4 regions of the Serratia ureilytica genome follow, and region 4 is predicted to be linked to each of the others. Evidence: predicted binding sites of a transcription regulator. Region 4 holds the regulator's gene; each other region holds the start of a gene.
What was found. Region 4 encodes PhoB, which activates phosphate uptake and scavenging genes when phosphate is short. Its sites were predicted from a motif close to CTGTCATAAAACTGNCNNAT; they were not measured.
Positions count from the first base shown of each region.

Region 1: a site for PhoB is predicted at 2,157-2,176, ahead of pitA (inorganic phosphate transporter PitA). Genes of this name have one in related genera too.
Region 2: a site for PhoB is predicted at 2,886-2,905, ahead of J0X03_RS00380 (MIP/aquaporin family protein). Genes of this name have one in related genera too.
Region 3: a site for PhoB is predicted at 3,489-3,508, ahead of phoA (alkaline phosphatase). Genes of this name have one in related genera too.

Region 1 is NZ_CP071320.1:174,230-179,486, forward strand. Features, by position in the region: gene uspB (universal stress protein UspB) at 239-574, shown strand; gene pitA (inorganic phosphate transporter PitA) at 649-2,151, opposite strand; gene J0X03_RS00810 (BaiN/RdsA family NAD(P)/FAD-dependent oxidoreductase) at 2,452-3,651, shown strand; gene add (adenosine deaminase) at 3,681-4,673, opposite strand; gene J0X03_RS00820 (nucleoside hydrolase) at 4,683-5,257, opposite strand, start outside.
Region 2 is NZ_CP071320.1:73,534-78,790, reverse strand. Features, by position in the region: gene hslU (HslU--HslV peptidase ATPase subunit) at 1-677, shown strand, start outside; gene J0X03_RS00395 (1,4-dihydroxy-2-naphthoate polyprenyltransferase) at 774-1,691, shown strand; gene rraA (ribonuclease E activity regulator RraA) at 1,767-2,252, shown strand; gene zapB (septal ring assembly protein ZapB) at 2,313-2,552, opposite strand; gene J0X03_RS00380 (MIP/aquaporin family protein) at 3,077-3,922, shown strand; gene glpK (glycerol kinase GlpK) at 3,965-5,257, shown strand, end outside.
Region 3 is NZ_CP071320.1:3,453,255-3,458,511, forward strand. Features, by position in the region: gene J0X03_RS16165 (LysR family transcriptional regulator) at 1-561, opposite strand, end outside; gene J0X03_RS16170 (isochorismatase family protein) at 694-1,425, shown strand; gene J0X03_RS16175 (antibiotic biosynthesis monooxygenase family protein) at 1,461-1,808, opposite strand; gene J0X03_RS16180 (ArsR/SmtB family transcription factor) at 1,984-2,667, shown strand; gene J0X03_RS16185 (glutathione S-transferase N-terminal domain-containing protein) at 2,742-3,449, shown strand; gene phoA (alkaline phosphatase) at 3,581-5,008, shown strand.
Region 4 is NZ_CP071320.1:4,010,469-4,015,725, reverse strand. Features, by position in the region: gene sbcC (exonuclease subunit SbcC) at 1-1,332, opposite strand, end outside; gene sbcD (exonuclease subunit SbcD) at 1,329-2,561, opposite strand; gene phoB (phosphate response regulator transcription factor PhoB) at 2,777-3,466, shown strand; gene phoR (phosphate regulon sensor histidine kinase PhoR) at 3,491-4,807, shown strand; gene J0X03_RS18940 (PstS family phosphate ABC transporter substrate-binding protein) at 4,822-5,257, shown strand, end outside.

The DNA of each region.
Region 1 (5,257 bases), 1.3 Mb from region 4:
TTCATTAACCTACAATGATGGATATGGGCCTCATCATTTCTCCTCTGAGTAGAACCATGCCGTGCAAATCTCATCGTGCGGTGCGGCAACGTCTTCGGAGGCGGTGGGTTATGGGCGTGGCCCGTGCAGGCAAAAAAAGGGGATGAGAGCGGTAAGCTCCAGCAGAGTATCGGGTAATGAGGTAGGGCGGTTGGACCCGGCGGATGGCCGCGGATAACAACGCCTTGAGGGGGCAATCATGATCAGTACCGTCGCGCTGTTTTGGGCCTTGTGTGTGGTGTGTGTGGTTAACATGGTGCGGTATTACTCTTCTCTGCGCGCGCTGCTGGTGGTATTGCGCGGCTGTGACCCGCTGCTGTACCAATATGTCGACGGCGGGGGTTTCTTTACCGCCCACGGCCAACCCAGCAAGCAGCTGAGGCTGGTGCGTTATATTTTCGCGCAGCGCTATGTCGAGCACCACGATCCGGAGTTTATTCGCCGCTGCGAGCGGGTGCGCGGGCAGTTTATGCTGACTTCGGCCCTGTGCGGCCTGGTGGTCATCTGCCTGATAGCGATGATGATTTGGTATTAATGCCTTTCTGTTTCCCTTGATGCAGGCAAAAAAAAAGGCGACCATGCGGCCGCCTTCCTCATGATGCTTGTCGCTTAGATCAGCTTCAACGCGACCCAATACAGCGCACCGGAAAGCAGAATCGAGATTGGCAGGGTGAGCACCCAAGCCAACAGGATGTTCTTCACGGTTTTGCTCTGCACACCGCCGCCGTCCACGATCATCGTCCCGGCAACCGCCGAAGAGAGAACGTGGGTGGTGGAGACCGGCATGCCGGTATAACTCGCCACGCCGATCGACAGCGCCGCGGTCATCTGGGCCGATACGCCCTGGGCGTAGGTCATGCCTTTCTTGCCGATCTTCTCGCCGATGGTGGTGGCTACGCGTTTCCAGCCCACCATGGTGCCGAGCGACAGCGCCAGCGCGACGGCGACGATGATCCACATCGGCGCGTACTCGACGGTCTGCAGCAGATCCTGACGCAGGTTCTTCAGGAAGCGCTGGTCGGCGGATGAGGTTTCCGGCAGCTTGGCGACTTTATCCGCCGTGTCGGTCACGCACATCAGCAGGCGGCGCAAATGGCTGCGCTGCTCAACCGTCAACTGATCGTAACTTTGCAGGTTGGTCAGCATGCCCTGAGCCAGCTCGATCGCCGGCATGGCGCGCGAACTGTCGCAGTGGAACTCGGCCGGTTTGCCAGGCGTGGCTTCGTCATCCGGGCTTGGCACCAGCGGCGTCAACGACACCGCATGCGACAGCGCGTCGCCGTGCTGCTGGTAATATTGCTGCAGGTGGGTCACGGCGTCACGCGTACGGGTGATGTCATAACCGGTTGCATTCATATTGACCACGAAGCCGGCCGGGGCAACGCCGATCAGCACCAGCATGATAAGGCCGATGCCTTTCTGACCGTCGTTGGCGCCGTGCGAGAAGCTGACGCCAATCGCCGACAGGATCAGCGCGATACGGGTCCAGAACGGCGGCTTGCGTTTGCCGTCGACCTTTTCACGTTCCGCTGGGGTCATGTGGATACGCTGGCGTTTCTTGGTGCCACTCCAATAGCGGCGCAAGGCGAACACCATCACTCCCGCCACCATCATGCCGACCAGCGGCGAGAACAGCAGAGAAAGGAAAATGCCAATCATTTTCGGGACGTTAAGCGCATCCACGACCGAAGTGTGGGTCATCAGGGCGTTGGTTAAACCGACACCGATGATTGCGCCTATCAGCGTATGGGAACTGGACGCCGGCAGACCGAAATACCAGGTGCCGAGGTTCCAGATGATTGCCGCCAACAGCATGGAGAAGACCATGGCTAATCCGTGTGCTGAACTGACGTTCAACAACAGATCGGTAGGCAACAAGTGGACGATGGCGTAAGCAACACTCAAACCGCCGAGCATTACGCCAAGAAAGTTGAACAAACCTGCCATCACGACCGCAAGTTGCGAGCGCATGGCGCGGGTATAAATAACTGTAGCGACCGCATTGGCCGTATCATGAAAACCGTTGATGGCTTCATAAAACAACACGAACAACAATGCGAGAATTAACATCAGGCCGGTATGGAAATCCAGGCCAGCGAACAAATGCAGCATAAGCGTTACGCCAGTTTGTGGACATGAACGCCGCGCATTATCAGTGACAACCGGTGCCGGGGAAAAGGAAAATATGACGTTTTTTTGATTTGGACATGACGAAATGGTGGCGTGTCTATAACAAAAATATGGAATATCAATGCGTTAATCTGCTCTGACCTCTGTAATATTTTCTTACTATGGCGTTGGCGGCGCGGGGGCTTTACAATCTGCCGCCGTGAATTTGGCGGTGACCGGCGGCGAAACGGCGTAATATGGCGCTCTTTTGTCGCGATTGTGGTTTTGATAAGTGAGGCTCAGGTGGAACAGTTTGATGTCGTAGTGATTGGGGCGGGCGCCGCCGGCATGTTTTGCGCCGCGCAGGCGGGGCAACTCGGTTGCCGCGTGTTGCTGCTCGACAACGGCAAAAAACCGGGCCGCAAGATCCTGATGTCCGGCGGCGGGCGCTGCAACTTCACCAACATGTACGCCGAACCGGCGGCCTATCTGTCGAACAACCCGCATTTTTGCAAGTCGGCGCTGGCGCGCTACACCCAGTGGGACTTCATCGATCTGATCAACCGTTACGGCATCGCCTACCATGAAAAAACGCTGGGGCAGCTGTTCTGCGACGATTCGGCGCAGCAGGTGGTGGATCTGCTGGTCAAAGAGTGCGAGCTGGGCCAGGTGACGATGCGCCTGCGCAGCGAAGTGCTGGGCGTGGAGAAAACCGAGAACGGCTACGCGCTGGCGCTGAATGGCGAAAAAGTAAGTGCTCGCTCACTTGTGGTGGCCAGCGGCGGATTATCCATGCCGGGGCTGGGCGCCTCGCCGTTCGGTTACAAGCTGGCGGAGCAGTTCGGCCTCAGGGTGCTGCCGACGCGCGCCGGGCTGGTGCCGTTTACCCTGCATAAGCCGCTGCTGGAGCATGTGCAAACGCTGTCCGGCGTGTCGGTGCCGGCGGTGATCACCGCCGAGAACGGCGTCAGCTTCCGTGAAAGCATCCTGTTCACCCATCGCGGCCTGTCCGGCCCGGCGGTATTGCAGCTGTCCAGCTACTGGCAACCGGGTGAGTATGTGAGCATTAACTTACTTCCTGAGCTGGATCTGGCGGGCTTCCTTGATGAACAGCGCCTGCAGCACCCGAACCAAAGCCTGAAAAACACCCTGGCGCTGCACTTGCCGAAGCGGCTGGTGGAATGCTTGCAGACCCTGGGACAATTGCCGGAGGCGACGCTGAAGCAGCTGAATGCGCCGCAGCAGGCGGCGCTGGTGGATCTGTTGCAGAACTGGCGCGTGCAGCCGAACGGCACCGAGGGTTATCGCACGGCGGAGGTGACGCTCGGCGGCGTCGACACCAACGAACTTTCTTCCAAGACGATGGAAGCCCACAAGGCGCCGGGGCTCTATTTTATCGGCGAAGTGGTGGACGTGACCGGGTGGCTGGGCGGTTACAACTTCCAGTGGGCCTGGAGCTCGGCCTGGGCCTGCGCCCAGGCGCTGGCGGCGCAGGGGCGGTAAAACGCCGCTTGGCCTTGAAACGCGCCGGGTCACATCGACCCGGCATTGAGCTGACTCATTAATTTAATTTTAGTATCGCCGTCGAGAAAACTCGCCTCCAGCGCCTGTCGGTTGCTGCGGTTAAAATCGTCATCCTGCCAGCCGAAGGCGTCATGCAACAGCTGGTACTCCTTGTTCAGCGTGGTATCGACGACGGTGCGCGCATCGGTATTCACGTTTAGCCGCACCCCCCACTTTTTGAGCCGATCTATCGGATGATCGTCGATGCTGTCGAACAAATTGCAGGTGAGATTGCAGCTGGGGCAGATCTCGAGCAGGACGCCGGTGGCTACCAGGCGCTCGACGAGCGCAGGGTCCTCGATGCTTCTGACGCCGTGGCCGATGCGTGACACCTGCAGCCTATCTAGCGTCTCCCGCACGCTGTCGGGGCCTTTCGCCTCACCGGCGTGGGCGATGACGTTGCCGCCGGCGGCACGCACGGCGCGAAAGGCCGCCACATGGTGGGTCAGCGGGTAACGCGCTTCATCGGCGGCCAAATCCAGCGCCACCACGCCGCTTCCCTGATAATCGATAACCAGCTTCGCCGTTTGCAGGCTGGCGGCCGCGTCGAAATGCCGCAGCGTGCATAGGATAAGCCCGGCGGCGATGCCGTAAGCCCGCGAGGCGTTATGCATGGCCGCCAGCACCGTCTCGACCACCGCTTCACCGCTTAACCCCAGCCGGGTATGCAGCAGCGGCGCGAAGCGCAGCTCGGCATAGATGACATTATCCGCCGCCAACTGCGCGAATAAGTCCTCGACGGCCAGCGTTATCGCCTGGCTTGTCTGCAATAGATCTATTTGCGGCGCTATCTTGCTTAGAAAGTCCCCCAGATCGGCGCATCGTTTCGGCGCGACAAATTGCCGATTAAATGCCGTTCTGGTTATTTGCGGGTCGACCTTTTTTAAATAGTGGTAGCTTAAACAGGTATCCAAATGGACGTGTAATTCCACTTTCTTCAATTTTCTTGGATCGAATTTCATGCGGGTCACTTATTTCATTAACGGCTGAGATAACAACGAGAACAGTTTTTCTTTAAACAGGCCGGGCTTAATGCGGGTAATCACGCGCGCATTGGCCGGTTCGCCGGTAAGCTGAGTGGAATCGATGACGTAATGGCCGTAAGACCTCTCACTTTTATATTCTACCCATGAATACGCCTCCAGACTGGTCTCGACGATATCCGGATAGAGCGCCACCGCCATGGTGGTCGGATCGGGCAAATCAAACCCTTTGCGTTCGGTGCGCCGTGCGTTGAACGCCATCAGCGCGCGATTGCAGCGCACGGCAAAGCGTCCCAGTTCGCCGAGGTTATTCAATCGTTCTATATCGCGTTCGTCGATAAACGCTTCCCCCATGCCGATCTCCCAGCCGACGAGAGTGAGCGGCAGCCCGGCAGTGAGCACCAGATGCGCAGCCTCGGCGTCGGCGTAAAAATTAAATTCGGCCAGCGGGGTGATATTGCCTGGCGTCAGTCCGGAACCGCCCATGACATACACGCGCTTCACTTTTTCGGCCAGCGCGGGCGCTTTCAGCACCGCCATCGCGAGATTGGTCAGCGGCCCCA
Region 2 (5,257 bases), 1.2 Mb from region 4:
AAGCCTTCAAGCTGCTGGTGGAAGAAGAAGCCGCCAAGCTGGTGAACCCGGAAGAGCTGAAAGAGCAGGCGATCGAAGCGGTTGAGCAGCACGGCATCGTATTTATCGATGAGATCGACAAAATCTGTAAGCGCGGCGGCCAAAGCTCCGGCCCGGACGTTTCCCGCGAAGGCGTGCAGCGCGATCTGCTGCCGCTGGTGGAAGGGTGCACCGTGTCCACCAAGCACGGCATGGTGAAAACCGACCACATTCTGTTCATCGCTTCCGGCGCGTTCCAGACCGCCAATCCGTCGGATCTGATCCCGGAACTGCAGGGCCGTCTGCCGATCCGCGTTGAGCTACAGGCGCTGACCACCGAAGACTTCGAGCGCATCCTGACCGAGCCGAGCGCGTCGCTGACCGAACAGTACAAAGCGCTGATGGGCACCGAAGGCGTCAATATCGAGTTCACCGCCGACGGCATCCGCCGCATCGCCGAAGCCGCGTGGCAGGTCAACGAAAGCACCGAGAACATCGGCGCGCGTCGTCTGCACACCGTGCTGGAGCGTCTGATGGAAGATATTTCCTACGATGCGAGTGAAATTAATGGCCAATCCATTACAATTGATGCGGATTACGTGCGCAGTCATCTGGATGAACTGGTGGCGGATGAAGATTTGAGTCGTTTTATCCTATAATCGCTCAATCATTGTCTTGTCAGTCATCTGTGTGGGAGGCATTGCCTCCCACAATTATTTCTAACGGACACCGCAACTTACTGACAGAAGCGAAACATGAGCTCATCAACCTCCACCACCCCGATTTCCGCCTGGCTCGAAAGTCTACGCCCCCGCACCCTGCCGTTGGCCTTTGCCTCCATCGTGGTCGGCTCGGCGATCGCCGCCTGGCACGGCAGCCTGAAACCTGAAGTGGCGCTGCTGGCGCTGGTGACCGCCGGTCTGCTGCAGATCCTCTCCAACCTGGCGAATGACTACGGCGATGCGGTCAAAGGCAGCGACAAAGAAGATCGCATCGGGCCGTTGCGCGGCATGCAAAAGGGCATGATCACCCAGGCGCAGATGAAACGGGCGCTGGTGGTGACGGTAGTGCTGATCGCCATCGCCGGCTGTTCGCTGATCGCCGTCGCCTGCGAGCAACCCAGCGACGTGGTGGGCTTCCTGGTGCTGGGCGGGCTGTCTATCGTGGCGGCCATCACCTACACCGTCGGCAACAAACCCTACGGGTATTTGGGGCTGGGCGACATCTCGGTGCTGGTGTTCTTCGGCTGGCTGAGCGTGGCCGGCACCTACTATTTGCAGACGCACACCTTCGACAGCGTCGTGATGCTACCGGCCACCGCCTGCGGCCTGCTGGCGACGGCGGTACTCAACATCAACAATCTGCGCGATATCGAAAGCGATCGCGAAAACGGCAAGAATACGCTGGCGGTGCGTCTCGGCCCGCACAAGGCGCGCATTTACCACGCCCTGCTGCTCGGCGGCGCGGTGCTGTGTTTCGCGCTGTTTACGCTGTTCAACCTCCACAGCCTGTGGGGTTGGCTGTTCGTGCTGGCGATCCCGCTACTGGTGCGCCACGGCCTGCGCGTGCTGCGCGATCCGACGCCGGTCGGCATGCGGCCGATGCTGGAGCATATGGTCAAGGCGGCGTTGCTGGCCAACCTGCTGTTCGCCATCGGCGTGGCGCTCAGTTAAAAACTGATGATTTTGCCAACAGGGCGAATAAAGGGATATACTGAACATTCCTGCGGCAAACAGACGTAAAATCCTATGAAATACGATACTTCCGAACTTTGCGACATCTATCATGAAGAGGTGAACGTTGTTGAACCTCTGTTCTCCAATTTTGGCGGGCGTACTTCATTTGGCGGGCAGATCACCACGGTGAAATGCTTTGAGGATAACGGCCTGTTATTCGATCTGCTTGAAGAAAACGGTCGCGGCCGCGTGCTGTTGGTCGACGGCGGCGGTTCGGTACGCCGGGCGCTGATCAACGCCGAACTGGCGCGCCTGGCCGCCCAGAACGAATGGGAAGGCATCGTGGTGTACGGCGCGGTGCGCCAGGTGGACGATCTGGAAGAGCTCGACATCGGCATTCAGGCGATGGCGGCGATCCCGGCGGGTGCCGTAAGCGAAGGCGTGGGCGAAAGCGATATCCGCGTCAACTTCGGCGGCGTCACCTTCTTCTCCGGCGACCACCTGTATGCCGACAACACCGGCATCATCCTCTCCGAAGACCCGCTCGACATCGAGTGATTTTCGGACATGAAAAAGGGCGCCTCAGGCGCCCTTTTCGTTGCTGCATGGCGTAAGGAATCAAACCTCTTCCATTTTGCCCAGCAGCGCGCGCAGGCGATCTTGCCATACGTGCTGTTCTTCTTTCAGCTGTTGGTTTTCGCGCACCAGCGCTTCGTGGTTGCCGGAGGCAGCCTGCACTTCCTGCGACAGAGAGTTGTTTTTGTCTTTCAGCTCTTCAATTTCCATCTGCAACAAGGTGATGGTATCAATCGCCTGCTGTACTTTTGCTTCCAGTTTCTCAAATACTTCAAATGACATGCTTCAGTCCCCTCATGATAGCAAGGCGTACATCTATAAGTAGCGGCCGCAACGTCGGCTGCAGCTACTGCGAATATTGCATCGCGCTCAGTGACGCGCGCCGTTACGGAAGGCGCGCCAGTCTCGATTCGTTAAAAACGATTGTAAGTAGCCAGTCTCCGCCTGTCTAGCAACATACCGGATCATCGCGCAGTCTGTTGCAATTTTCCTGCCCTCGCCATCAGTAAAAACTGAAAATCCCCGCCGCCGCCGCCGCGAGTTGTTAACGCCACTCGCCAAACCACTGGTCAGATCACACTTTTATGGCTCAGAAAGAACACTGAACGACGCGAAATCGCTCAATTTTATGACGCGCCACACACATTTTGATTTCGCTATTTCTCGTTTATGTTCGTTAACGATAAATTTACATCACGTCCTCATTCAATAATTGGACGAGATGAAAAAAACTGTGCCCATAGGTCAGATGTATACCTGGCTGAACCTATAAACCAACAACCGCCGTTTTGCAGGACACCAACATTATGAGCCAAACCACCAGTCCGACATTAAAAGGCCAGTGCATCGCCGAGTTCCTCGGCACGGCGCTGCTGATCTTCTTTGGCGTAGGCTGCGTTGCCGCACTGAAACTGGCGGGCGCCAGCTTCGGCCAGTGGGAAATCAGCATCATTTGGGGCCTCGGCGTCGCCATGGCCATCTATCTGACCGCCGCCATTTCCGGCGCGCATCTCAACCCGGCGGTCACCCTCGCCCTGTGGCTGTTCGCCTGCTTCGACGGGCGCAAAGTGGTGCCTTACATCATTGCGCAGATCGCCGGCGCCTTCTGCGCCGCCGCCCTGGTCTACGGGCTGTACTACAACCTGTTCTTCGACTTCGAAGCGGCTCACCATATGGTGCGCGGCAGCAACGAAAGCCTTGAACTGGCCGGCATCTTCTCGACTTACCCTAACGCGCACATCTCCGTCGGCCAGGCCTTCCTGGTAGAAATGGTGATCGCTGCGATCCTGATGTGCCTGATCCTGGCGCTGACCGACGACGGCAACGGCATTCCGCGCGGCCCGCTGGCGCCGCTGCTGATCGGTATTCTGATTGCCGTGATCGGCGCCTCCATGGGACCATTGACCGGCTTTGCGTTGAACCCGGCGCGTGACTTCGGGCCGAAACTGTTCGCCTACCTGGCCGGCTGGGGCAAAGTCGCCTTCACCGGCGCGCGCGACATCCCGTACTTCCTGGTGCCGATCTTCGCCCCTATCGTCGGCTGTGGCCTGGGCGCTTTCGGTTACCGCGCGCTGATTGGCCGCCACCTGCCGTGCGACGTCTGCGTGACGGAAGAAGAGCCCGACGCCAAGACCCAGCAGCGTAAAGCGTGATGGGTGCAGTTTTAAACGGTTAACAACAGCAGGATAATTACCATGACTGTAGAAAAAAAATACATTGTCGCACTCGACCAAGGGACCACCAGCTCACGCGCCGTCGTACTCGATCACGACGCCAACATCGTTGCGGTATCGCAACGCGAATTCCCGCAGATCTATCCAAAGGCCGGCTGGGTTGAGCACGACCCGATGGAGATCTGGGCGTCGCAAAGCTCGACGCTGGTAGAAGTGCTGGCGAAGGCCGACATCAATTCCGATCAGATCGCCGGCATCGGCATCACTAACCAGCGCGAAACCACCATCGTCTGGGAAAAAGAGACCGGCAAGCCGGTCTACAACGCCATCGTCTGGCAGTGCCGCCGCACCGCCGACATCTGCGAGAAGCTCAAGCGCGACGGCCTGGAAGAGTACATCCGTCACAACACCGGCCTGGTGGTTGACCCCTACTTCTCCGGCACCAAGGTGAAATGGATCCTGGACAACGTCGAAGGCGCCCGCGAGCGCGCCAAGCGCGGCGAACTGCTGTTCGGCACCGTCGATACCTGGCTGGTGTGGAAGATGACCCAGGGGCGCGTACACGTCACCGATTACACCAACGCCTCACGCACCATGATGTTCAACATCCACGAACTGGACTGGGACGAACGCATGCTGGAAGTGCTGGACATTCCGCGCGCCATGCTGCCGAAAGTCCGTCCTTCCTCCGAGGTATACGGCCAGACCAACATCGGCGGCAAGGGCGGCACGCGTATTCCTATCGCCGGTATCGCCGGCGACCAGCAAGCGGCATTGTACGGCCAGCTGTGCGTTCAACCGGGCATGGCGAAGAACACCTACGGCACCGGCTGCTTCCTGCTGATGAACACCGGCAAAGAAGCGGTGCGCTCGAAAAACGGTTTGCTGACCACCATCGCCTGTGGCCCGCGCGGCGAAGTGAACTATGCGCTGGAAGGCGCGGTGTTCATCGGCGGTGCGTCTATCCAGTGGCTGCGCGACGAGCTGAAACTGATCAGCGACGCCGCCGACTCCGAATATTTCGCCACCAAGGTGAAAGACAGCAACGGCGTCTATGTGGTGCCGGCCTTCACCGGCCTGGGCGCGCCCTACTGGGATCCGTATGCCCGCGGCGCCATCTTCGGCCTGACCCGCGGCGCCAACAGCAACCACATCATCCGCGCCACGCTGGAATCCATCGCCTTCCAGACGCGCGACGTGCTGGACGCCATGCAGGCCGACGCCAGCACCCGCCTGCAATCGCTGCGCGTGGACGGCGGCGCGGTCGCCAACAACTTCCTGATGCAGTTCCAGTCCGATATCCTCGGCACCCGC
Region 3 (5,257 bases), 560 kb from region 4:
ACACGGCAAGTCATTCGGCGTTTGCGGCACGCCGTGCTGCGCCAAATAGCCGGGTGCGGCGCAAATTCGCTGGTGCACTTCACCCAGTGCCCGGGCACTGAGGGAAGAATCCGGCAGCCGTCGGCGAATGCGCAAGGAAATGTCGAAACCGGCCGCCACCACGTCCAATACCCTGTCGTCCAGCGTCAGCTCCACCTGCAGCTGCGGGTAGCGTTGCATAAACGGCGGCAGCAGCGGCGACAGCACCGTCAGGCCGAACGAGAGCGGCGCATTGACCCGCAGCGTGCCGGAGACCTGCTGCGCACTGGCTGCAACCGTCTGCTCCAGCGCGTCAAACTCGCCAAGCAACCGACAGGCTTCCTGGTAATAGAGCTGCCCGGCTTCGGTCAGGCTCATGCTGCGGGTGGTGCGCACCAGCAACAATGTCCCCAACCGGTTCTCCAACTGCTTAATCTGCTTGCTCAACGCCGCCGGCGTGATCGCCAAATCCTCCGCCGCCTTATAAAAACTGTTGCGCTCAACCACGCGGCGAAAGGCGCGCATCGTCAGTAACACGTCCACATTATGTCCTATTGGTTAATTATAAATTCAATAAAACACAGATTATTAACCTCAACAACCTCAGTAGACTTTATTCAACCGCTTCCCTGAGTGGGAAGTGAATTTAATCTACTGATAATCATGGAGTTAATAATGAAAAAGACCCTGTTCGCCCTGATGCTCGGCCTGAGCGCCGCCGCCGCCCCCGTCGCCGCGTTGGCGCAATCCCCCGCCGCCGACAGCCGCCAGGCGGGTTATGTGCAGCCGCTGACGGCCGAGAACAGTCTGCTGCTGCTGGTCGATCTGCAGGACATGTTCGGCATGACCATTTCCTCTATCGACCAAACCAACCTGGTGAATAACGCCACCGGTATCGCCAAGGCCGCCAAGGTGTTCAACGTGCCGACCATTCTGGCCTCGGCCAACGCCAAAAGCTTCGCCGGGCCGGTATTCCAGCAGGTGACGCAGGCACGTCCGGATCTGCAGGTGTACGATCGCACCGCCATCAACGTCTGGCAGGATCGGCGCGTAGTGGATCTGATTAAACAATCCGGCCGCAAGAAAATCATCATCGGCGGATTGTGGACCGCCAGCTGCGTGATGCTGCCGGCGCTGTCCGCCCTGGGCGAGGGATATGAGGTTTATATTCTGTCGGACGTCACCGGCGACATTACGCCAGACAGCCAAAACAACGCCATGCAGCGCCTGATACAGGCGGGCGCCACGCCCATCAACTGGGTGGCGTTGATGCTGGAATGGCAGCAGGACTGGAGCCGCAAAGCCACGGCGGGAGGCGTATTGCAGATCGCCCGCGACCACGGCGCTGCCTGGGGGATGGGCGCCAGCTACGCCGGGGCGATGAAGGTGGGCAGCGAAGCGAAATAACGGACGAAGAAAGCCCGCCGGCGGCGGGCTTTTTCTCAGGTGCGGTGATAGCCACGGCTATCCTGCGGCGCCTGATCGCGTCTCTCCAACCCGTAGTCCCGCACCACCTCCGCCACCCGCAGCCGATACTGCGCCAGCACCTCGCCACGGCCGCGCGCCTGCGCCGCCCGGTGCTGCTCGAGATTGCGCCACTGCTGCACCGCTGCCTCGTCGCGCCAGAAGGAGAGCGACAGCAGGCGCGCAGGATCGGCCAGGCTTTGAAAGCGCTCGATGGAAATGAATCCGTCGATCTGCGCCAGCAGCGGCTTCAGCGCCGCCGCCAACTCCAGGTAGGTATCGCGCTGCCCATCGGCGGCCTGCAGTTCAAAAATCACGGCGATCATTATCTTCTCCTCTCAACGGTAAAATTACGGTACGCGCGCAGGGTAAGAATGGCGCCACTGCACCGGTTTCAACGCCCGCTCATCAATATCCAGCGAATACGGCCGCACAGCACCAAAGTGCGATGACCACAGGCTAGCAATGGACGCACAGCCATACTTCGTCTAACCTCGAAGTATGTATAACATCGAGATAGAAGATCGTTTAGCGGCGCTGAGCGCCGCCATCGCCGACCGCACCCGGGCGCGCATGCTGTGCCTGTTGATGGACGGGCGCGCCTACACCGCCACCGAGCTCAGCGCGGCGGTCGAGGTCGCCCCGTCCACCGCCAGCGCACATCTGGCGAAGCTGCTGGAGCAGCAGTTGATTGCCTGTGTCAAACAGGGGCGCTATCGCTATTTCCGACTGGCCGGGCAACCGGTGGCCGCAGCGCTGGAAGGCCTGATGGCGCTGGCGGGCGTGCCGCGCCCGTCGCTGAAAAGCCGCACGCCCACCTCGCTGCAATATGCTCGCACCTGCTACGACCATATGGCGGGCGAGGTGGCGGTGAAGCTGCACGATCGGCTGCATGCGCTGAACTGGCTGACCGGCGAGGCAGACTACCGGTTAAGCGACATCGGTCAGGCCGCGCTGGCGCGGCTGGGCGTCGATTGCTCCCCCGCGCCCACCCGCCGCCGCTTCGCCTGCGGCTGCCTGGATTGGAGCGAACGCCGATCTCACCTCGGCGGCGCGCTGGGCGCCGCGCTGTTAGCCGCCTTTATCCAACGCGGCTGGATCCTTCGCCGGCTCGACAGCCGCGAGCTGCAGCTGACCCCCGCCGGTAAAAAAGCGCTGGCCGCACATTTTGACCTCACGGTGTAACCCGGCGACAGGGTAGTTTTACTGCAATACTCTAGGGGTACGCTTAAGCGACCCCGCCAACCCGAGGAGTTTCCATGCTCGATTCCACCCAATTCCCGATCGTCAAACGCTGGCCGGCTCAGCATCCAGAACGGCTGCAGCTCTACTCTCTGCCGACGCCGAACGGCGTCAAAGTCTCCATCATGCTGGAGGAGATCGGCCTGCCTTATGAAGCGCACCTGATCGACATCGGCAACAACGAAACCTGGACGCCGGAATTCCTGGCGCTGAACCCGAACGGCAAGATCCCGGCGATCATCGATCCCGATGGCCCCGGCGGCCGGCCGCTGCCGCTGTTCGAATCCGGCGCCATTCTGCTCTACCTGGCGGAAAAGAGCGGCCGTTTCCTGCCGCAGGACCCGGCGCAGCGTTACGAAACCATTCAATGGGTGTTCTTCCAGATGGCCGCCGTCGGCCCGATGTTCGGCCAGCTCGGTTTCTTCCATAAATTCGCCGGGCGCGAATATGAAGACAAGCGGCCGCTGGAGCGCTACAAAAACGAATCGAAACGCCTGCTCGGCGTGCTGGAAACGCGACTTGAAGGCCGCGACTGGATCATGGGCGCGGAGTACACCATCGCCGATATCTCGCTGCTGGGTTGGGTGCGCAACCTGATCGGCTTCTATGAGGCGCGCGAACTGGTGGAGTTCGACAGTTTCCCTCGCGTCGCGCAGTGGCTGGAGCGCGGTCTGGCGCGCCCGGCGGTGCAGCGTGGGCTCGCTATCCCGGCGCGCGCGGCCTGAGCGTCAAACGGGATGGCCGCCGGGCCGTCCCGCCTTCCGCTGTCATAAAATTGTCATCCCTCTGCTCTACTCTCCTTTCGTAACAATTTGATGTTATTTACATTGTTGTATTACGACAAGGAGCTTACCCCATGCAACCTGCTGTATCCCTGATCGCCGGCGCCGTACTGTCCGCCCTGCTCTGTTCCTCCGCCATCGCGGCGGAAACCTCGGCCAATGCCGATGGCCTGACCGATCGCGCCGCGCGCGGCAACCTCGTCGAACCGGGCGGCGCCCGCCGTCTGGCCGGCGATCAGACCACCGCGCTGAAGGCATCGCTGTCGGACAAAACGGCGAAAAACGTGATCCTGCTGATCGGCGACGGCATGGGGGATTCCGAGATCACCGCCGCGCGCAACTACGCCGAAGGCGCAGGCGGTTACTTCAAGGGCATCGACGCCCTGCCGCTGACCGGACAATACACCCATTACTCGCTGGACAGGAAAACCCACAAGCCGGACTACGTGACCGACTCCGCCGCCTCCGCCACCGCCTGGGCCACCGGGGTGAAAACCTATAACGGCGCGCTCGGCGTGGACGTGAACGGCAAGGATCAACCGACGCTGCTGGAGATCGCCAAGGCGGCCGGCAAGGCCACCGGCAACGTCTCCACCGCCGAGTTGCAAGACGCCACGCCGGCGGCGCTGGTCTCGCACGTCATCTCACGCAAGTGCTATGGCCCGGAGGAAACCAGCGAGAAATGCGCCGCTAACGCGCTGGAAAATGGCGGCCGTGGCTCCATCACCGAACAACTGCTGAAAACCCGCGCCGACGTCACGCTGGGCGGCGGCGCGAAATCGTTCAACCAGCTGGCAAAAAGCGGCGAATGGCAAGGAAAATCGCTGAAGGACCAGGCGGCGGCGCAGGGTTATCAGTGGGTGAGCAACGCCGACGAACTGCAGGCCGTTACCCTCGCCAACCAGCAAAAACCGCTGCTGGGGCTGTTCGCCGACGGCAATATGCCGGTGCGTTGGCTGGGGCCGAAAGCCAGCTACCATGGCAACCTCGACAAACCGGCAGTGACCTGCGAAAACAACCCGGCGCGCACCGCCGCCACGCCAACGCTGGCGGCGATGACCGAAAAAGCGATCGCGCTGTTGAAAGACAACCCGAACGGCTTCTTCCTGCAGGTAGAGGGCGCGTCGATCGATAAACAGGATCACGCCGCCAACCCGTGCGGGCAGATTGGCGAAACCGTCGATCTGGACGAAGCGGTACAAAAAGCGCTGGCCTTCGCCCGCGCCGACGGCAACACGCTGGTGATCGTCACCGCCGACCACGCGCACGCCAGCCAGATCGTCTCCGCCGACGCCAAAGCGCCGGGCCTGACCCAAAAGCTGACCACCAAGGACGGCGCGCCGATGACCCTCAGCTACGGCAACTCTGAAGAGGAATCTCAGGGACACACCGGCACCCAGCTGCGCGTCGCGGCCTACGGCCCGCACGCCGCCAACGTAGTGGGCCTGACCGATCAGACCGATCTGTTCTTCACCATGCGCGATGCGATGGGTATCAAGTAACCGACCCCTGAACGATGGCCGCCCGCCACGGCGGCCATTTATTATTGGTTACCGCTAGGTATTTGCAATTTAACCGCAATTATTGTGTGATAACGAAATAACGTCTAATTACGCGGCAATTAACCCATGAAAATAACGCGGTTATACGGCCTTTCTTCCCTCTCTGTTTATTCCTGCGACAGCAACCGGCCGTTTTTTGCTTATATTCATTTTTTTTAGTTACAAAAGTAGTTTTTAACATTCTCGCAA
Region 4 (5,257 bases):
CAGGCGCTGGCGCAGCGGGGCCAGCGGCGTTTTCGCCTCCAGTGCCTGCTGCTGTTGCTGTTGAACGGCCAGCGCTTCGCTCAGCGCGCTCAGTTGCTGCTGATGCTGTGCGGCCTGCGTCGTCAGTTGGTGGCGTTGGACGGTGAGTTGCTCCAGCGCGGTCTGTTGTTTAGCGCACTGCTGCGCGGCGGCATCGCCGGCCTGTCGCCGCTCGGCCTGGGTCGATAGCAGTTGGGCTATTTGGTGATCGAGCGGGGCGACCTGCTCGTCGATCAGCTGTTGCTGTTGCCGCATATGCTCGGCATGGGTTTGCTGCGCCTGGCGGGTTTTCTCCACCGCCTGCTGCAGCGGCGCCAACTGAGCCGAGTGTTGTTCCTGTTGCTGCGTCAGCTGAGCTGCCTGCTGTTGTATCGTTTGCAGCTCGGCGCGGCAGCGATCGCGTTCGCCGCGCAGCGGCCGCAATTTCTCGGCCGGTTCGCTGAGCGCCAGCCGCTGCAGCTGCGGGGCGGCCTCGGCCTGCTCGCGCTGGGCGGTTTCCAGCCGCAGCTGACCCTCGCTTTGCTGTTGCCGGAGGCGTTGCCATTGCTGCAGCCAGCTCAGCGCCTGTTGCTGTTGCTGGGTTTGCTCGCCGAGGGTGATTTCCTGCGCGCTCAGCGCCGTCAGCTGTTCGCTCAAGGAGTGGCGCTGCTCGTCGTTCAGCAGCTCGATGCCGCTGGCGCGCTGGTGCAACCCATCCAGGTCGGTTTTGGCCAGCTTGTGCGACTCGAACACCTGTTCGGACAGCCGCCCGTAGATTTCGGTGCCGGTCAGCTCTTCCAACAGCTCGGCGCGATCGTTGGCGTCGGCGTTGAGGAACGCGGCGAACTGCCCCTGAGACAGCATCATCGATTTGGTGAAGCGGCCGAAGTCCAGCCCGGTGATGGCAGCGGTGATCTCCAGCTTGTCGCGCACCTTATCCGCCAGGATCTTGCCGTCCTCGCGGCGCGCCAGTTCGACCTTCGGCGCCTGCAAATTGCCGTCCGGCGCATTTTTGGCGCGGCGCTGGCTCCAGAAGGCGCGATAGCCGACGCCCTTGACCTCGAATTCGACCTCCGCCAGCGATTCGGCGGTGTGGCGGGTCATCAGTTCATTCTGGCTCGGCGTGACGTTGAGGCGCGGCGTCTGGTGGTACAGCGCCAGGCAGATGGCGTCCAGCAGGGTGGTTTTGCCTGCGCCGGTCGGGCCGGTAATGGCGAACAGGCCGTTGCTGGCGAACGGCTCGGCGGTGAAGTCAATTTTCCATTCGCCCTGCAGCGAATTGAGGTTTTTTAACCGCAGGCTGAGGATCTTCATGGGTTGGTCTCCTCTGCGTTGTGCTGCACTGCATCGACCACCTGGCGGAACATCTGGCGCATCCGCCGTTGGCGCGCTTCGGGCATGTCGGCCTCCTGCGCCAGGCGCCGTTCGAACACCTCGTTGACGCTCAGCTCGTTCAGCGTTTCTTTGTCCTGCTGCGCGATCGCCTGGCGGCGTTGCTCTTTGCTGCGCCGCAGCAGCACCACTTCCACCGGCAGCTCATCCGCCATCAGCTGGATGCGGCGTTGGATATCGCTGAGGTAGTCCTGCGTCGCCACTTCGATATCCAGCCACACCGGCAGCTCGCCGGCATAGTCGGCAAATTGTTGCAGCTGCCGTTCGATCTCGGCCAGATCGCCTTTGATCAGCTGCATGGGCTGGAACTGCGGGATCGTTAAAGCGTCTACCTGCTGCAGGGCGCCGTCGGCGAAATCGACCAGGAAGACGCTTTTGGCTTTGCCCAGTTCATCGAAGCTGAGCGGGATCGGCGAGCCGCTATAGCGAATATGTTCCGACTTGGCGACGTTCTGCGCGCGGTGAATGTGGCCGAGCGCGATGTAATCGGCGGGCGGGAAGGCCTGTGCCGGGAAGGCGTCGAGGGTGCCGATATAGATGTCGCGCACCGAGTCGGAGGTGGTGACGCCGACGGTGGTCAGGTGGCCGGTGGCGACGATCGGCAGCGGCAAGCCCAGCTGGTTGCGGCGCTCGCAGGCCGCCTGATACAGCGTCTGATAATGTTCGGCGATGGCTTCCTGTAGCGCCTGCTGTTTCTGTGCGCCGGATTCGCCGGCGCGGCTGGTGAGCAGATCGCGCGGCCGCAGGAACGGAATGGCGCACAGCACCGCGCCCGGCTGGCCGTCGCGCCGGTTCAGCACCACGATCTGCTGTTCCGGGGCGCCCTGCGCGCTGGCGATCACCGTGGTGTTCAGGCAGGAGAGCAGCTCCCGCGATTCGTTCAGCGTCGCCACCGAGTCGTGGTTGCCGCCCAGCACCACCAACTGGCAGCCGGTGCGCTGCAGTTCCACCACGAAGCGGTTGTACAGTTCGCGGGCATAGCTGGGCGGTGAGCCGGTATCGAACAGATCCCCGGCGACGATCAGCGCATCCACCTGTTGCTGTTCGATCTGTTCGATCAGCCAGTTCAGAAAAGCCTGGTGCTCGGCGGCGCGGCTTTTGGTGAAAAAGTACTGGCCAAGGTGCCAGTCAGAGGTGTGGATCAGGCGCATGACACTCCCGGATGCAAAGATAATGGCGATGATTATAAAGGCCGCGGCGGCGGCTGTCCCGGCGCAATGATGATGACAACCGGATGATTTTTCTTTACTGCAGGAAATAATCGCTATGCTTACTGCCTATAACAGCCGGTTTTTTTCATAAAAGTGTCACAAAACTGACGCATAATGGCGCCCGAAAAGTCGCTAACACATTGGCAGGATTGACGATGGCAAGACGCATACTGGTGGTGGAAGACGAAGCGCCGATCCGTGAGATGGTGTGCTTTGTGTTGGAACAAAATGGTTACCAACCGTTGGAAGCCGAGGATTATGACAGCGCCGTGACGCGTCTGTCTGAGCCGTTCCCTGATTTGGTGTTGCTTGACTGGATGTTGCCCGGGGGTTCCGGCATTCAGTTTATCAAACATATGAAGCGCGAAGCGCTGACCCGCGATATCCCGGTGATGATGTTGACCGCGCGCGGCGAAGAAGAAGACCGGGTACGCGGCCTGGAAGTGGGGGCGGATGATTACATCACCAAGCCGTTCTCGCCCAAGGAGCTGGTGGCGCGCATCAAGGCGGTCATGCGCCGCATTTCACCGATGGCGGTGGAGGAGGTGATTGAAATGCAAGGGCTGAGCCTGGACCCGTCCTCCCACCGCGTGATGGCGAACGATCAGGCGCTGGACATGGGGCCGACCGAGTTCAAGCTGTTGCACTTCTTTATGACCCACCCGGAGCGGGTTTATAGCCGTGAGCAGTTGCTTAATCACGTCTGGGGCACTAACGTTTATGTGGAAGACCGTACCGTTGACGTGCATATCCGTCGGCTCCGCAAGGCGTTAGAAACCAGTGGGCATGATAAAATGGTTCAAACCGTTCGGGGCACCGGCTACCGGTTCTCAACGCGCTACTGATCGCGCCGCGCTGGAGAATATGCCGTGTTAGAACGTCTGTCGTGGAAGAGGCTGGCTCTGGAGCTGGCTCTTTTTTGTTTGCCCGCCTTACTGCTGGGGCTGATTTTCGGTTATCTGCCTTGGTTCCTGCTGGCCTCCGCGCTGGCTGCGCTGGTGTGGAATTTCTACAACCAGCTCAAACTCTCCCATTGGCTGTGGATCGACCGCAGCATGACGCCGCCGCCCGGCCGCTGGAGCTGGGAGCCGCTGTTTTATGGCCTGTATCAGATGCAGCAGCGCAACCGCCGCCGCCGGCGCGAGCTGGCGCTGCTTATCAAGCGTTTTCGCAGCGGGGCCGAATCGCTGCCTGACGCGGTGGTGATGACCACCGTCGAGGGCAACATCTTCTGGTGCAACGGGCTGGCGCAGCATCTGCTCGGCTTCCGCTGGCCGGAAGACAACGGCCAGCACATCCTTAACCTGCTGCGTTATCCGGAATTCAGCCACTATCTGCAACAGCAGGAGTTTTCGCGTCCGCTGACGCTGCAGTTGAACAACGAACACTACGTCGAATTCCGCGTGATGCCGTATTCCGAAGGGCAGTTGCTGATGGTGGCGCGCGACGTCACCCAGATGCGCCAGCTGGAGGGCGCGCGGCGCAACTTCTTCGCCAACGTCAGCCATGAGCTGCGCACGCCGCTGACGGTGCTGCAGGGCTACCTGGAGATGATGGGCGACGAAGAGCAGGACGGTTCGCTGCGCAGCAAGGCGCTCAGCACCATGCAAGAGCAGACCCGCCGGATGGACGGGTTGGTCAAGCAACTGCTGACGCTGTCGCGCATCGAGGCGGCGCCCAATGTCGACATGAACGAGCGGGTGGATATCCCGCTGATGCTGCGGGTGTTGCAGCGCGAGGCGCAATCGCTGAGCGGCGGCAATCATGAGATCACCTTCCGGGTGAACGAACAGCTCAACGTGTTCGGCAATGAAGACCAGTTGCGCAGCGCGGTGTCTAACCTGGTGTACAACGCGGTCAACCACACGCCAAAGGGCACCCATATCGAAGTGAGCTGGCAACAGACGGCGCATGGCGCGCAGTTCCAGGTCAGCGACAACGGGCCGGGCATCGCCGCCGAACACCTGCCGCGCCTGACCGAGCGTTTTTACCGCGTCGACAAGGCTCGCTCGCGCCAGACCGGCGGCAGCGGGCTGGGGCTGGCGATCGTCAAGCACGCGCTCAGCCATCACGACGCGCGGCTGGAGATCCTCAGCGAACCGGGGATCGGCACCCGCTTTATCTTTACCTTGCCCAATCGGTTGATTGTTCCCGCCGCTTTATCAGAGAATGCGGTGAAAAATTAACGCGAGACACCGGTATGACCCGAATAACCCGAGGGCTGTTGCTTTGCCTGGCGCTGCTGGCCGGACGCGGCGCGCTGGCGCAGCCTGACGGCATGTTGGCGGGCAACCTGTCCAGCGTCGGTTCCGACACGCTGGCGAATCTGATGGCGCTGTGGGCGCAGGATTTCAGCCAGCATTACCCCAACGTTAACCTGCAGATCCAGGCCGCCGGCTCGTCGACCGCGCCGACCGCCTTGGCGGCGGGCGCCGCGCAGCTCGGCCCGATGAGCCGGCCGATGAAGGCGGCCGAGATCTCGGCATTCGAACACCGTTACGGCTATGCGCCGCTGGCGGTGCCGGTAGCGGTGGATGCGCTGGTGGTATTGGTGCATCAGGATAATCCGCTGCGCGGCCTCAATCTGCAGCAGCTCGACCGCATTTTCTCCGCCACCCGGCGCTGCGGCGAAAGCA